4 regions of the Paenibacillus sp. Negev47 genome follow, and region 2 is predicted to be linked to each of the others. Evidence: riboswitches for the same ligand, from Rfam matches in the RefSeq annotation. Region 2 holds a riboswitch; each other region holds the start of a gene.

Region 1 (3,115 bases), 2.7 Mb from region 2:
ATTGGAATCCGTAAAGGGAATACAGAGTTGCTAAGTGCGGTAAATGGAACGCTCGAGCGCTTGAAAAGTGAAAATAAGATCGAACAAATGGTCACAGACGCCAGTCTCCTGATGGCTGATAAAGTGAACAAATCACAAAATATATTTGAAGTGTTCTGGCAATACAAGAGCTTCTATGCAACAGGTGTAGGATACACGCTCCTGTTATCTGCACTTGGTGTAATATTTGGGGTGATCATCGGATTGATCATCTGTTTGTTCCGTCTGCATGATGTAGCCATTCTGCGTTGGATTGGAACAGCGTATGTCGAAGTCATTCGTGGTACTCCGATGCTAGTGCAATTGATGATTATCTATTACGGATTGGCCCTGACATTTGGTATTAATTTTAGTCCCCTTCAGGCAGGTATTATCACACTTTCTATTAATAGTGGTGCCTACCTTGCGGAAATTTTCCGTGCAGGTATTCAAGGGGTGGATCGTGGTCAATTGGAAGCAGCTCGCTCCCTCGGAATGGGCAGAGGTGCAGCCATGCGCTACATCATTTTGCCACAGGCTTTCAAGGCCGTATTGCCGGCAATTGGTAATGAATTCGTGACGATCATCAAGGAATCCTCCATTATCTCTGTTATCGGTATGGTGGATATTATGTATCAGGCAAGTGTGGTCAAAAACATTACGTATCAAGGATTGAGTCCGTTTCTCATTGCGGCAGCCATTTACTTTGTATTGACGTTCATTTTGTCCAAGCTGCTGGGACGACTGGAAAGGAAGTTGAGTGCAAGTGATAGACGTTAGACAATTACACAAATCTTATGGAAATAACGATGTGCTTAAGGGCATTAACGTGACGATTGGCAAAGGCGAGGTTGTCGTGGTTATCGGTCCTTCCGGTTCGGGTAAAAGTACATTCTTGCGTTGTCTGAACCTGCTGGAACAGCCTACCTCGGGAGAGATAGATTTTGAAGGCGTGTCAATCACCGATCCGAAGCACAACATCAATGCGACTCGTGAAAAAATGGGGATGGTGTTCCAGCATTTCAACCTGTTCCCACACAAAACGGTACAGCAAAACATTACGATTGCTCCAATTAAAGTGAAGAAGCAATCCACGCAGGAAGCGGAGAAAATTGCTGCTGATCTGCTTAACACTGTGGGCTTGTACGATAAAAAAGATACATTCCCGAATCAGCTGTCCGGTGGACAGAAGCAGCGGATCGCCATTGCAAGAGCATTGGCCATGCAGCCGCATGTAATGCTGTTTGACGAGCCAACTTCGGCTCTCGACCCCGAGATGGTCGGTGAAGTACTCGATGTCATGAAACGTCTTGCAGAAGGCGGGATGACCATGGTCATCGTGACGCATGAGATGGGTTTTGCACGTGAAGTGGGAGACCGGATCTTGTTCATGGATGGCGGGGTTATTGTGGAAGAAGGAACACCAGATGAGGTGTTCGGAGCACCCAAAAATCCACGGACACGTGATTTTCTTGCTAAGGTACTCTAAATTCACAGATCAAATAGCGTTGCTGACTTTATGTCGGTAACGCTATTTTTTATGCGTAATAAACATTAATAGAGTCGAAAAGTAACTTTTCTGTAACTTAATCTTAAGGAATCGATGCATCTGCCATTTCGTGATTATCCAGTATTCTTACAGATGATGATGCGCTGAAAATCATTTGGTAAGAATTACTACAAGTTCAGGTTACAAAATTGTGATATATTGAACTCTGCCGAAACTTCCGGACAGGGAGTGCGGGGATGTAACGATGCAGATTGTGCAGGGGAAGATCGATAGCACACTGCTTGGGGTGAATTAGGGGTACATAATGTTTCAGATGTAACGAAGAACCTATAGGGTGGGCTCCTCATCCGAATCCGACAACTAACTTCGCAGGCACAATGAGGGAGGAAGACCATGATTAACAAGAAACGTATAGCCAAAACAGCAGTAGCATTATTGACAACAGCAATGCTTATTCAAGCCGTTCCGGCTCACGCAGATTCAGTTCATGTGGCCAAAGAGGGAGATACCTTCTACACCTTATCGAAACAATATGGAGTAGCACTTAACACGTTGGTTAAAGCAAATAACGACATTTCGCCTTACAACATTTATGGTGGTTTGAAAATTACAATCCCCGGCAAAGCAAACAAAGTTGCTGCTGCCGCTACGGAAAGCAAGGCTCAAGCGAAGACGGTTACCACAGCAAGCTTGGACGTTAACGCAGATAACAAAGTGGTTCAAGCCTGGGGCAAAACGTTTGATTACAGTAAAGCAGTCAATGTGAAAGCAACGGCATACTCTGCAGATCCGTCCGAAAATGGAGGATGGGGTGCTGTGGATTACTTCGGTAATGATCTTGAACTGGGTACGATTGCAGTTGATCCAAGTGTGATTCCACTCGGAACCAAAGTATTGGTCACAGGTCACAGCCATCCGGGATTGCCCAAACAGGCTTTTGTAGCCACAGCACGTGATGTTGGCGGTGCAATCAAGGGTCACCGGATTGATATCTTCATTCCTGGTAGCAAGCAGTCCGTAAGCAAATTTGGTTTTCAGGATATCGAGCTCTACATTCTGAAGTAGACATCAAACTACATCTAATGAATTCAAACAGGGTGTCTGTCAGTCGCTAACTTGCGATTGAACAGGCACCCTTTTAACATTCGCAATCATTTCCTTTTACGGATCATGGACACCCTAATCTTTGGCCTTAGGCAATCCCAACATTTCGTCCAATGTGACGAGTTCATATCCGCGGTTACGCAGTTCCTCAATGACTTCGGGCAAAGCCTCAATCGTGCCGTTCAGGTTAGAGCCCACACCGCCTCCTGCATGCTGCAGAACGATGGAACCAGGTTTCACGGCAGATAGGATATTTTCTTTCACCTTTTCTTTGGAGAGGCCTTTCCAGTCCAGGGAGTCAACATTCCAGTTCACAATGCTATAATGCTGTCTGGCAGCCCATTTCAGCTGTTCCTCATTAATGTCTCCGTAAGGTGGCCGTATCATTTTAGGGGTATATCCCGTGAGGTGGTGAATAATATCCCCGGTATGTAAAATTTGTTTGCGAAAGGCATTCATCGACAGCTTACTGAATTCCGGATG
Region 2 (3,115 bases):
ATCGCGTATTACGACAACAAATTGCATTGGCTCGTGAAGTGAACATGCCCATTGTCATCCATAATCGAGATGCGCACGAGGATATCATAAGAATTTTGCGTGAAGAGAAAGCTGGCGAGGTTGGTGGTGTTATGCACTCATTCTCAGGCAGCTGGGAAACCGCAAAAAGTTGTCTCGATATGGGCTTCCATCTGTCCTTCGGAGGCCCGATCACATTCAAAAATGCAAAACAGCCCAAAGAGGTGCTGGCGAAGGTTCCGATGGACCGATTTTTCATTGAAACAGATGCTCCATATTTGACACCTCATCCGTATCGTGGGAAACGGAATGAGACAGCGCATGTACGTCTGGTTGCAGAGGCAGCAGCGGAAATTAAAGGCATTTCGGTAGAGGAAATTGCTGCAATAACAACCAAAAATGCCATGGAACGATTTGGGATTTGTTAAAAAATCGAGTAAATCAGGTGAAAAAGGCAGGTAAGCGGAGGTAATTTGCCCTTTGATCCAAATAGATCAAGAATATTACAATATTTTAACCAAATATTCAGAAAAACGTACTTGATCAACGCTTTACAACATGCATCAAAACAGGATATCATCTTTTCAGTGAATTGTTGTGCGGAAAACTGGACAGATGTTCGGGGGATGAACAAAGGGACACTTTCCGATGAAACAACATTACTTTCATGAATCAGTCTCGCTGAGTCTCCGTTAACGGAGAGCGGGGGAACCAATAGGGCTTAAACAGCAGTGTATTTAGCTGCTGCGCATCATTCGCTGACCCAAAAGCAGCGAAAGGAATTGCGAAGCCATATTTGATTTCTTCTTTGGGTCTCGGGGTGAATTCAAGGGCGTCCGCCATGAGCGGGTGACCCAAGATAGGGCGGCTCTCTTTCGCCCGAACCCGACAGCTAACCTCGCAAGCGGAAAAAGAGAGGCAACCTCGTGCATGAATTTCCGATATTCAAAATCATTCGGAAGCCACGAAAGAGTTCCTCTTACACTCTTTCTTTGGCTTTTTTGTTTTTGAATAAAAGAAATGTTGTCATCATACGGTAGGTATTCAGGAGGATGACATCATGTTGCGAAGATGGGTTCATGGTGCAGAACCGGTCATATGGTCCGACCTGTGTTCTGTAGAAAAATTGGTATAGTCACGTCAAAGACATCATGCATTACTTTAGACGACGAGGCTATGAAGGAGGACGGAGAAGTGGGCACATTCCAACCAGAAGAGACCCATGAGTCACGATCATCCAGTAAGTCTTTCGCGTTGCGGTGGAAGCATGAGAACATGCGTCAAATGGCATTGATCGCGATTTTCTCAATTGCGCTTACAATCATGATCTTGTTAGTCGTTTACGGTCAGGCCGGGAAACAAATTTCACTGGTTATTGATGGCAAAGCTCAGGTGGTAGAGACTCGTACAGGAATGCTTCAGGAAATGCTGGAGGAGCAGTCAATCACAGTCAGCCCTCACGATCAGGTATCCATTCCGCTCAATGGAGCAATTACAGATGGAGACCGAATCGTTATTGAGCGGGCCGTTCCAGTCAACATTACGGCAGACGGAGACACCAAGACTCTGTATACAACCGATTCATCGGTAGAAGATGCAATTCAAAAATCAGGTATTCAAGTTGAAAATAATGATAAAGTGTATCCGGCGCTTGGAACTGCTATCAAAGCGGATATGAAGATCCGTGTAGTGCGTGTAACAAAGCGTACAGTGGATGTAGAGCAACCAATCGCTTACAAAGTAATTAAAACGGCTGACCCTAGCTTGTACAAAGGGGATAACCGTGTCGTTGTGAACGGCAAAGAAGGCACACTTGTACAGCATATCGAAAAGGTATTTCAGGATGGAGAATTGGTCTCCAAAAAAATGGTCGGCAAATCCGTCGCGAATAATCGTGTAGATAAAGTGATTGCTGTCGGCACCAAAGCGAAACCGGTCGTGAAAGAACCTGAGATTCAGATGGTATCGGCTCAAACTTCTACAACCAAAAAGGCTACAACAACGAACTCGAAGAAAACATCTGCCTCGGGCAGCAAAGTGATTACCGTATCCGGGACTTCTTTTAAATACTCCAAAGTACTTAAGAACGTATCCATGACTGCCTACTCTTCCGAAGAGCCTGGCATTGGTACCAAAACAGCTTCCGGTACTCGTGTAACGGAAGGGCGCACCATTGCGGTTGATCCCAAAGTCATTCCAATTGGCTGGTGGGTATATATCGAGGGTCTGGGCTTCCGTCGTGCGGAAGATACAGGCGGTGCCATTAAAGGCAACAAAATTGATGTATATTATGACAGTGTGAAGCATGCCCTGAATTTTGGACGTAAGAAAGGCAAGACGGTCTACGTGATCGGTCCGGTGAAGCCGGAAGCGAACTAAAATCGTTTTACTTTGAAATGGGAATGCTATAAAATAGTTGCATGAATGATTCATGCGGAATATGCGGCGGAGGGGTCTGAATTCAGTCTCCCCCGCCGTTTGGCAGAGAAGAGGATATTCCTCTTCTTTTTGCGTTAGAAAGGAAGAAATGGAACATGATAAAAGAAGTGATTGTGGTGGAAGGCCGCGATGACACGGTAGCCATTCGCCGGGCTGTGCAAGCCGATACGATAGAAACAGGTGGATCAGCCATCAACCAACGCATTCTAAAACGGATTGCGCTTGCTCAGGAGAGACGGGGAGTCATTGTACTCACAGATCCGGATCATGCCGGCGAGCGCATTCGTAAAATTATTGCGAACAAGGTCCCTGGCTGCAAGCATGCCTTCATTCCGGAAGCCGATGCGACGCGTAAAGGAGACATCGGGGTGGAAAACGCCTCACCAGAGGCGATTCGGCACGCGCTGGAACGCGTACATACTTCATACGAAGGTGCTCCAAGCCTCATCGATTGGGAGGACCTCATTGCGGCAGGACTTATCGTACACCCGCAGGCCGCCGCACGCCGTATGGAGATGGGCAATCTGCTGGGCATTGGATATTGTAATGGTAAGCAGTTTCACAAACGTCTGAGTGTATTTCAGATTACACGGGAAGAGTTCTCCACAGCATTAGCGCAAATTGAACGCGAAGGATTGTGAGCATATGAGAGACATGG
Region 3 (3,115 bases), 1.7 Mb from region 2:
TGTATCATTTTAAGTTAGGTATTCACAGGGTATAGGGGAAGATTATATATTACTATATATAAATGATTACACAGATCGGCTCTATCCGGAAAAGAGGGGATCAAAACTAATGATATGCAGTTCATGACTAAACATGACGAGAATATGCGATTTTTGAGGAAAATGCCTGGCTGAAAAAGAAGCATTAAAAAATACTTTACTTTTAGATCTAAACCCGGTATAATCAATTCTGTTGCCGATTATTTACGACATGCGGTCGTGGTGGAATGGCAGACACGCTATCTTGAGGGGGTAGTGGGCGTATGCCCGTGGAGGTTCGAGTCCTCTCGACCGCATCATATGAACGATTAAGAAGAAGCTTTCCTTTATTGGAAAGCTTCTTCTTTTTGTCTTTTCGACCATTATGACATCAAGTTAGAAAAAAGGCCATCCATTACCGAGGCGATCGTGCTTACCTTCCGGTTACGGGTGGCCTATGTATTATTTTTGAAGCAAGTTCTTGATATCTTCTTCAATCTTGTCGGGTGTTGTTTTGGGAGCATAACGTTTCAGTACCTGTCCGTTCTGATCCACAAGGAATTTGGTGAAATTCCATTTGATTGCTTTGGAGCCGAGCAGGCCAGGAGCTTCCTTGCTTAGATGCTGGAAGAGAGGATGAGCGCTTGAGCCGTTCACATCAATTTTCTCGAACATAGGGAAGCTCACGCCATAATTCATCTGACAGAACTCTGCAATGTCGTCCGAAGAGCCTTTTTCCTGTGCAAATTGGTTGCTTGGAAAACCCAGAACTTCAAACGGAGCATCCTGAAACTTGTCTTGTAGTTCTTGCAGACCTTTGAATTGAGGAGTGAGGCCACATGAGCTAGCCGTATTCACAATCAGTAGCACTTTGTCACGGTAGTCGGACATTTCAACTTCTTGACCGCGAAGAGTATTCACTTTGTAATCGTAGATTGTCATCTAAATCGCCTCCATTATATAATCTTATACCCCTTATTATATTGGTTGCAATTAAATAATACAAAACTAATATGGTGTTAAAAGAATCAAAACAGGCAAGTTGTGCAGAATACGTGAATGAATTGCGATGTGATTTTCGTCAGAGTGAGAATTAGATAGACTTGAAGAGATAGATAGAGTATAACCTTGTTGTAAGCGCTATTATGTATGGGTATTGGCGAAAATCTGCCGATTCGGTGATCTGTGCGGACTTTACACCGTCATGGCGCGGGTGTATGATTCATAACGTAATTTCAATTTAAACTAAATTGTACTTGAAAAACGAAACAAACGATAATATCGCTCGATCTTACTTTAAGATATACGAACGATGTTTTAATCGCTGAGTTTCCATTCATTGATGAGTGGGAAACGGGGGAACCAACGGAATGCGCTGTCCAGGACAGTGGGCATTCATGGGGTGAATTTTCCGGTGACAGCCGGAAATAGGGCGACTCTCGCGCCCGAATCCGTCAGCTAACCTCGTAAGCGTTAAAGGGAGAGGCAACAAGCCGTACGCTGGTTCATGGTGTTTTCGCCATGGATTATTTAAGAAGCGTTCGGGAGGCCTTGGTCCCCCACGCTTCTTTTTTGTTGTCTTTTCACGCCAAGGGAGGAACGAATGATGGATACTGAGATGATCTTAGTGACTGCTCCAAATGAAGCAGGACGCAAATTTATCAAATTGCTAATGTACAAAAAAATGCCGTTTGCCGTTCTAACCAACAGTGCAGGGGAAGAGCGTAGACTCCGTAGAATCGGGGTAGAGCATGTCATTCGCATGAACACGGCTGCAGCTCAAAAATGGTTTTTGCCGCAGGGCAGCGTAGGCAATGTGTTTATTTTCGAAAACAGCCTGAATCTGACCTGTCGTTATTTGCAAATCTGCCGTTCATGGACATCGAAGTCCCTGTGCGTCATTACGGAACAGAGTCATCCAAAGGGCATCTATCGGGGGATGGGCGCAGACCGAATTGTATATTCACTCAATGGGGAAGTCGGCTTTCTCCTGAATGGTTAGTGCGCTAGCTTGATAGCTTGTGATTGCTCCGGTGTAAGGGGCCTGTTATAATTGAATATATCAATAAACGGAAATTTGAGGAGACTCATGCTTGATGGTGGGTCTTCTTTTTTATGGTTTTTAGAGGTAGTTCAAAAAGTCCGCTTTTGATTACGAAGGATGCCTGGCGGCATCCTCAGCATCGAATATGAAATTCAGCCGAATAAGAATATGCTTACGAAGTATGTTTCCTTCGGAAACACTGTAGTTGCTCACGTAGTTTTCCCTACGCTCCGCTACTCCATTTCTAGCTTCATTCCATCTTCTCGGTACTGAAAACCAGACTTTTTGAACACGACTTTTAAATTAGGATCAGGAATCGCCTGTGGCTTACAAGGAGGAATTGGCGTGCCGGATGTAGGTGGAATAAAGTGGTTGTTTTTTGATGTTGGAGATACGCTGGTGGACGAATGGGAGCCGGTTGATGATATTATCGGACAGTTCGTCCGTGAAGCATGCGCTTTGGGGTATCCGGTGCAGATTGAGGCGGTACGAGAACTGTTCACGAACTGTTACCAGAATTATGAGCAATGGCCTATGAGAGTGGCTATTCGAACATTCATTGGAGACGAGAAGCACCAAAAACAGATTCAGGACAAGCTGAAGTTTCAAAAAGATCTTGAACGTCCTTTTCCTTCAGCGGATTCGGTTCTTGAGCACTTGTCGAAGCATTATCGCATTGGCATTATTGCCAATCAAAGTCCTGGAACGGAAGAGAGACTGGAGAGCTACGGGTTGCGGAAGTATGTTGATGTTCTGGCCTGTTCGGCTGAAGAAGGGGTGTCCAAGCCAGACCCTGAGTTATACGCTGTAGCCTTGAAGCAGGCCGGTTGTGAACCAGAGGAAGCCGTCATGATCGGGGATCGGATCGATAACGACATTATTCCTGCTCGGAAGCTGGGCATGCGTACGATACGGATTATGCAGGGTTACGGGAGATTCCAGCCGGAACTATCGGATGACGAACGTGCAGATTGGACTGTTGATTCATTGGATAAGCTCCTGCCGTTATTGGTGCCAAACCAGGATTAGATGATTGCGTACGAGAGATTCTAC
Region 4 (3,115 bases), 2.3 Mb from region 2:
CCAATACAGTCACGTGAGACCTAAATGACATTTCATTTTAGGTCTCTTTTTGTAAATAAATTTGGAATATAGGAGCCATGAACATGATCAGTGATTCAGAACTGGACGCTCTGCGTCTGTCAGGTGAGAAAGTAAGAGTAGTGAGGGACGAGCTGGAAACTAACGATGTAACCGGGATTGTGGTTGCCTGGGATGGTGAGCAGGTACTTATCCGTCGTCGGAATCGACGTGTTGTTAAGCTGGATCGCAATTACCGATATCAGTTGTTCAGCGAGCCGCGCCAAAGTTTACTTAGTGAGTAACCGTATAATTTCGCTAGAACATGAACATTTAATTGTTTGCAATTACCATGATTTCTTGGCATAAATGACTTACTCGGGTGAGAAGATAGGTACAGTGAGGAAATCTGTAACTATAGCCGAGAGGATGTGCTGCAAATGACATTGATGAATGATAAAGTTCATGCCTACAAGGATCAGATTGGAGCATTAAGCGACGTGCTGCCAGGTGTGGTGAAGTCGTATCATGAGTTTACCGGAGAATGTTTTCAGCCTGGCGTAATTGATGCGAAGACGAAACAGCTCATTGCGCTCGGAATTGGCCTATTTGCTAACAATGAGGTATGTACCTTCTATCATGTGGAAGAAGCCCGTGCGAAGGGTGCTACAGATCAGGAGATCATGGAGACCGTTGCAGTTGCTGGAGCTGTCGGAGGCGGACATGCGCTGTCTCAAGGCGCAATGCGAGTGCAGAAGGCGTTGCATTAAATACAGGTAAGGTAGTACAAGGATTGGTCCATACATGACTAGCTAAACAAAAGAGGAGGTTCCGGGTGATCCGGAGCCTCCTCTTTCTATATCATACCTACATTTTCCCTAACATTTTATCGTACATAAACTGTCCAGTCACCCGACGTGCTGTTACGTAACGATCATTAAAATAAGGATTCGACAACTTGGTGATGCTTACCCCTTTACTGCTGGAAGCATGAGCGAATTGTCCGCCACCGATATATACACCTGTATGTGAAATGCCTTTGCCCATCGTATTGAAGAACACCAGATCACCTGTGCGAATGTTACTTTTGGATACCGGAGTACCTGCCTTGGCTTGCTGCTGCGAAGTACGTGGCAATTCAATGCTGTATTTGTTGAAAAGATATCTCATAAACCCGGAACAGTCGAAGCCAGCCAGCGTCGTGCCACCCCACTTGTAAGGTATGCCTGTCATGTTGTTCACTACGGAGTTAATACTGCTTGCCTCTGTGCTTGTTGCCCCGGATGTAAATAGTACAGCTGCTCCAAAAATGGAGATAATCAGTTTTTTCAAAATAAATGTTCTCCCTTCGATGCCTACGGAGTTAGCTAAGGGTTCGGTAGAAGGTTCCCTATATTTCCTATGTATAAGAATAATTCACCCAAATTGGTTCCCCCGTTTTCAAACATGAAACTCGGCAATGAATAATTAAGTTTTTGTAACTATTTGAAACTATATTGCATAAATGCGTAATTGTCAAACCCATTTAAAACCCTTCGTTTTACCCCAATGTTATCGGAATTACGGTTTTTATATGAAAGAGGGGATCAAGTTTGGGTATCATTCATGACAAAAACGTCACTATTGATTCGTTGAAGGTGATTTTGGACAAATAAATAAGTTTGTCATGAGTTAAAAGAACTATTCCGTTATGTAGAATTAAAGAGATTATATTGATTAAGTTGCATATATTGACAAAAATCGATTTTTTGCATATTATCGTTTTATCCAATCCACATATTGGATGGAATTTGATTTTATTGTGCGATGAATTCAAATAAAGGAGGTTTGGGGTTCGAATCTTAAGTTAGGTAGAAGTGGGAGATTTATTAAAACGAACATAGGAGAGTGTTATCTTTGAAAGCAAAAAAAATAGTTACTTTTGTTCTAGCATGTACCATGGTATTCTCAGCCGTTGGAATGGCAGTTCTCCCTGTAGCAACGGTATCTGCTGCCGATGCATCAGGTACAACAGCAAGTATTTCCGATGTTTTGAAGAACCAGCTGCCAGATGGAGGTTGGAGAAAGGATTATAAACAAACCAGTGGAGAATGGGCGAAGTCCACGATTGACAACAAGGCTACATACTCAGAGATTAGAAGATTGGCGAAGGAATTCAAAAAGACGAATGATCCGCGCTACTCAGCGGCTGCAATTAAAGGAATCAATTTTTTGATTAATATGCAGTATTCAAACGGTGGATGGCCGCAAGTGTACCAAAGCTCCGGATATCACAAACACATCACTTATAATGATGATGCCATGATTAACGTCATGTACATGCTGGATGAAGTAGCAACGCGTAAAGGTGACTTCTCGTTTATCGACAGTGCCCTTGCCAATCGCAGTAAGAACTCAGTTGCTAAAGGTGTAGAAGCGATTCTGAATACACAGGTCGTTTCAGGCGGTAAGCTGACAGCATGGGGACAACAACATGATTCCAGTTCCCTTAAACCGGCAAGCGCAAGAATCTATGAAGTACCATCGCTGACGGCTGCAGAGAGTGTAACGATTGTTAAATTCCTGAAAACCAGACCTGCTAACGCCAAAATTACGGCATCCATTAAAGGAGCCGAGGCGTGGTTTAACAAAGTGAAGATTACGGGTTACAAGTATGAAAGAGCAAACGGAGACAGCAAAATTATCGCTGATTCCAAAGCTGCACCGATCTGGGCTCGCTTCTACGAAGTGGGAACGGATAAACCGATCTTTATTGGTCGCGACGGGGTAGTTAGATACAAACTAAGTGATATTGATAAAGAAAGAAGAGGCGGTTATGCATGGTACGGTAACTGGCCTTCCAAGCTGTAAATAGTAAGGAGTCGCAGGTTTCATTGCGTCAATTCCTAGTAACTATAAGTAAAGCCCGACTCAGACATGGACGTCTGGCTCGGGCTTTATTGTTATTATTTTCACTGTTGACACGATAGATTCCGCATGATATATTATTTCTTGTCGCCGAGATTGCTTACGGAGATATAATATGCGGTCGTGGCGGAATTGGCAGACGCGCACGGTTCAGGTCCGTGTGGGCTAACCCCCGTGGAGGTTCGAGTCCTCTCGACCGCATCAAATAAAT

What was found. A riboswitch is a leader RNA that binds a small molecule or an ion and turns the genes downstream of it on or off. The one in region 2 is predicted to bind cyclic di-AMP.
Region 1: linked by a shared signal. The riboswitch ahead of AC4G47_RS12395 (3D domain-containing protein) and the one ahead of AC4G47_RS00150 (resuscitation-promoting factor) in region 2 are both predicted to bind cyclic di-AMP.
Region 3: linked by a shared signal. The riboswitch ahead of AC4G47_RS23215 (HAD family hydrolase) and the one ahead of AC4G47_RS00150 (resuscitation-promoting factor) in region 2 are both predicted to bind cyclic di-AMP.
Region 4: linked by a shared signal. The riboswitch ahead of AC4G47_RS20180 (C40 family peptidase) and the one ahead of AC4G47_RS00150 (resuscitation-promoting factor) in region 2 are both predicted to bind cyclic di-AMP.

Annotation. Positions count from the first base shown of each region.
Region 1 covers NZ_CM177754.1:2,691,735-2,694,849, forward strand. Annotated here, with positions in the region: gene AC4G47_RS12385 (ABC transporter substrate-binding protein/permease) at 1-798, shown strand, start outside; gene AC4G47_RS12390 (amino acid ABC transporter ATP-binding protein) at 785-1,507, shown strand; cyclic di-AMP (ydaO/yuaA leader) riboswitch at 1,725-1,919, shown strand; gene AC4G47_RS12395 (3D domain-containing protein) at 1,922-2,593, shown strand; gene AC4G47_RS12400 (polysaccharide deacetylase family protein) at 2,708-3,115, opposite strand, start outside.
Region 2 covers NZ_CM177754.1:32,084-35,198, forward strand. Annotated here, with positions in the region: gene AC4G47_RS00145 (TatD family hydrolase) at 1-446, shown strand, start outside; cyclic di-AMP (ydaO/yuaA leader) riboswitch at 688-941, shown strand; gene AC4G47_RS00150 (resuscitation-promoting factor) at 1,213-2,397, shown strand; gene rnmV (ribonuclease M5) at 2,553-3,098, shown strand; gene rsmA (16S rRNA (adenine(1518)-N(6)/adenine(1519)-N(6))-dimethyltransferase RsmA) at 3,103-3,115, shown strand, end outside.
Region 3 covers NZ_CM177754.1:5,130,470-5,133,584, reverse strand. Annotated here, with positions in the region: tRNA gene AC4G47_RS23225 (tRNA-Leu) at 253-335, shown strand; gene AC4G47_RS23220 (glutathione peroxidase) at 481-960, opposite strand; cyclic di-AMP (ydaO/yuaA leader) riboswitch at 1,331-1,506, shown strand; gene AC4G47_RS23215 (HAD family hydrolase) at 1,622-2,020, shown strand; gene AC4G47_RS23210 (HAD family hydrolase) at 2,408-3,091, shown strand.
Region 4 covers NZ_CM177754.1:4,519,499-4,522,613, reverse strand. Annotated here, with positions in the region: gene AC4G47_RS20190 (hypothetical protein) at 84-302, shown strand; gene AC4G47_RS20185 (carboxymuconolactone decarboxylase family protein) at 438-767, shown strand; gene AC4G47_RS20180 (C40 family peptidase) at 865-1,329, opposite strand; cyclic di-AMP (ydaO/yuaA leader) riboswitch at 1,335-1,466, opposite strand; gene pelA (pectate lyase) at 1,894-2,847, shown strand; tRNA gene AC4G47_RS20170 (tRNA-Leu) at 3,022-3,105, shown strand.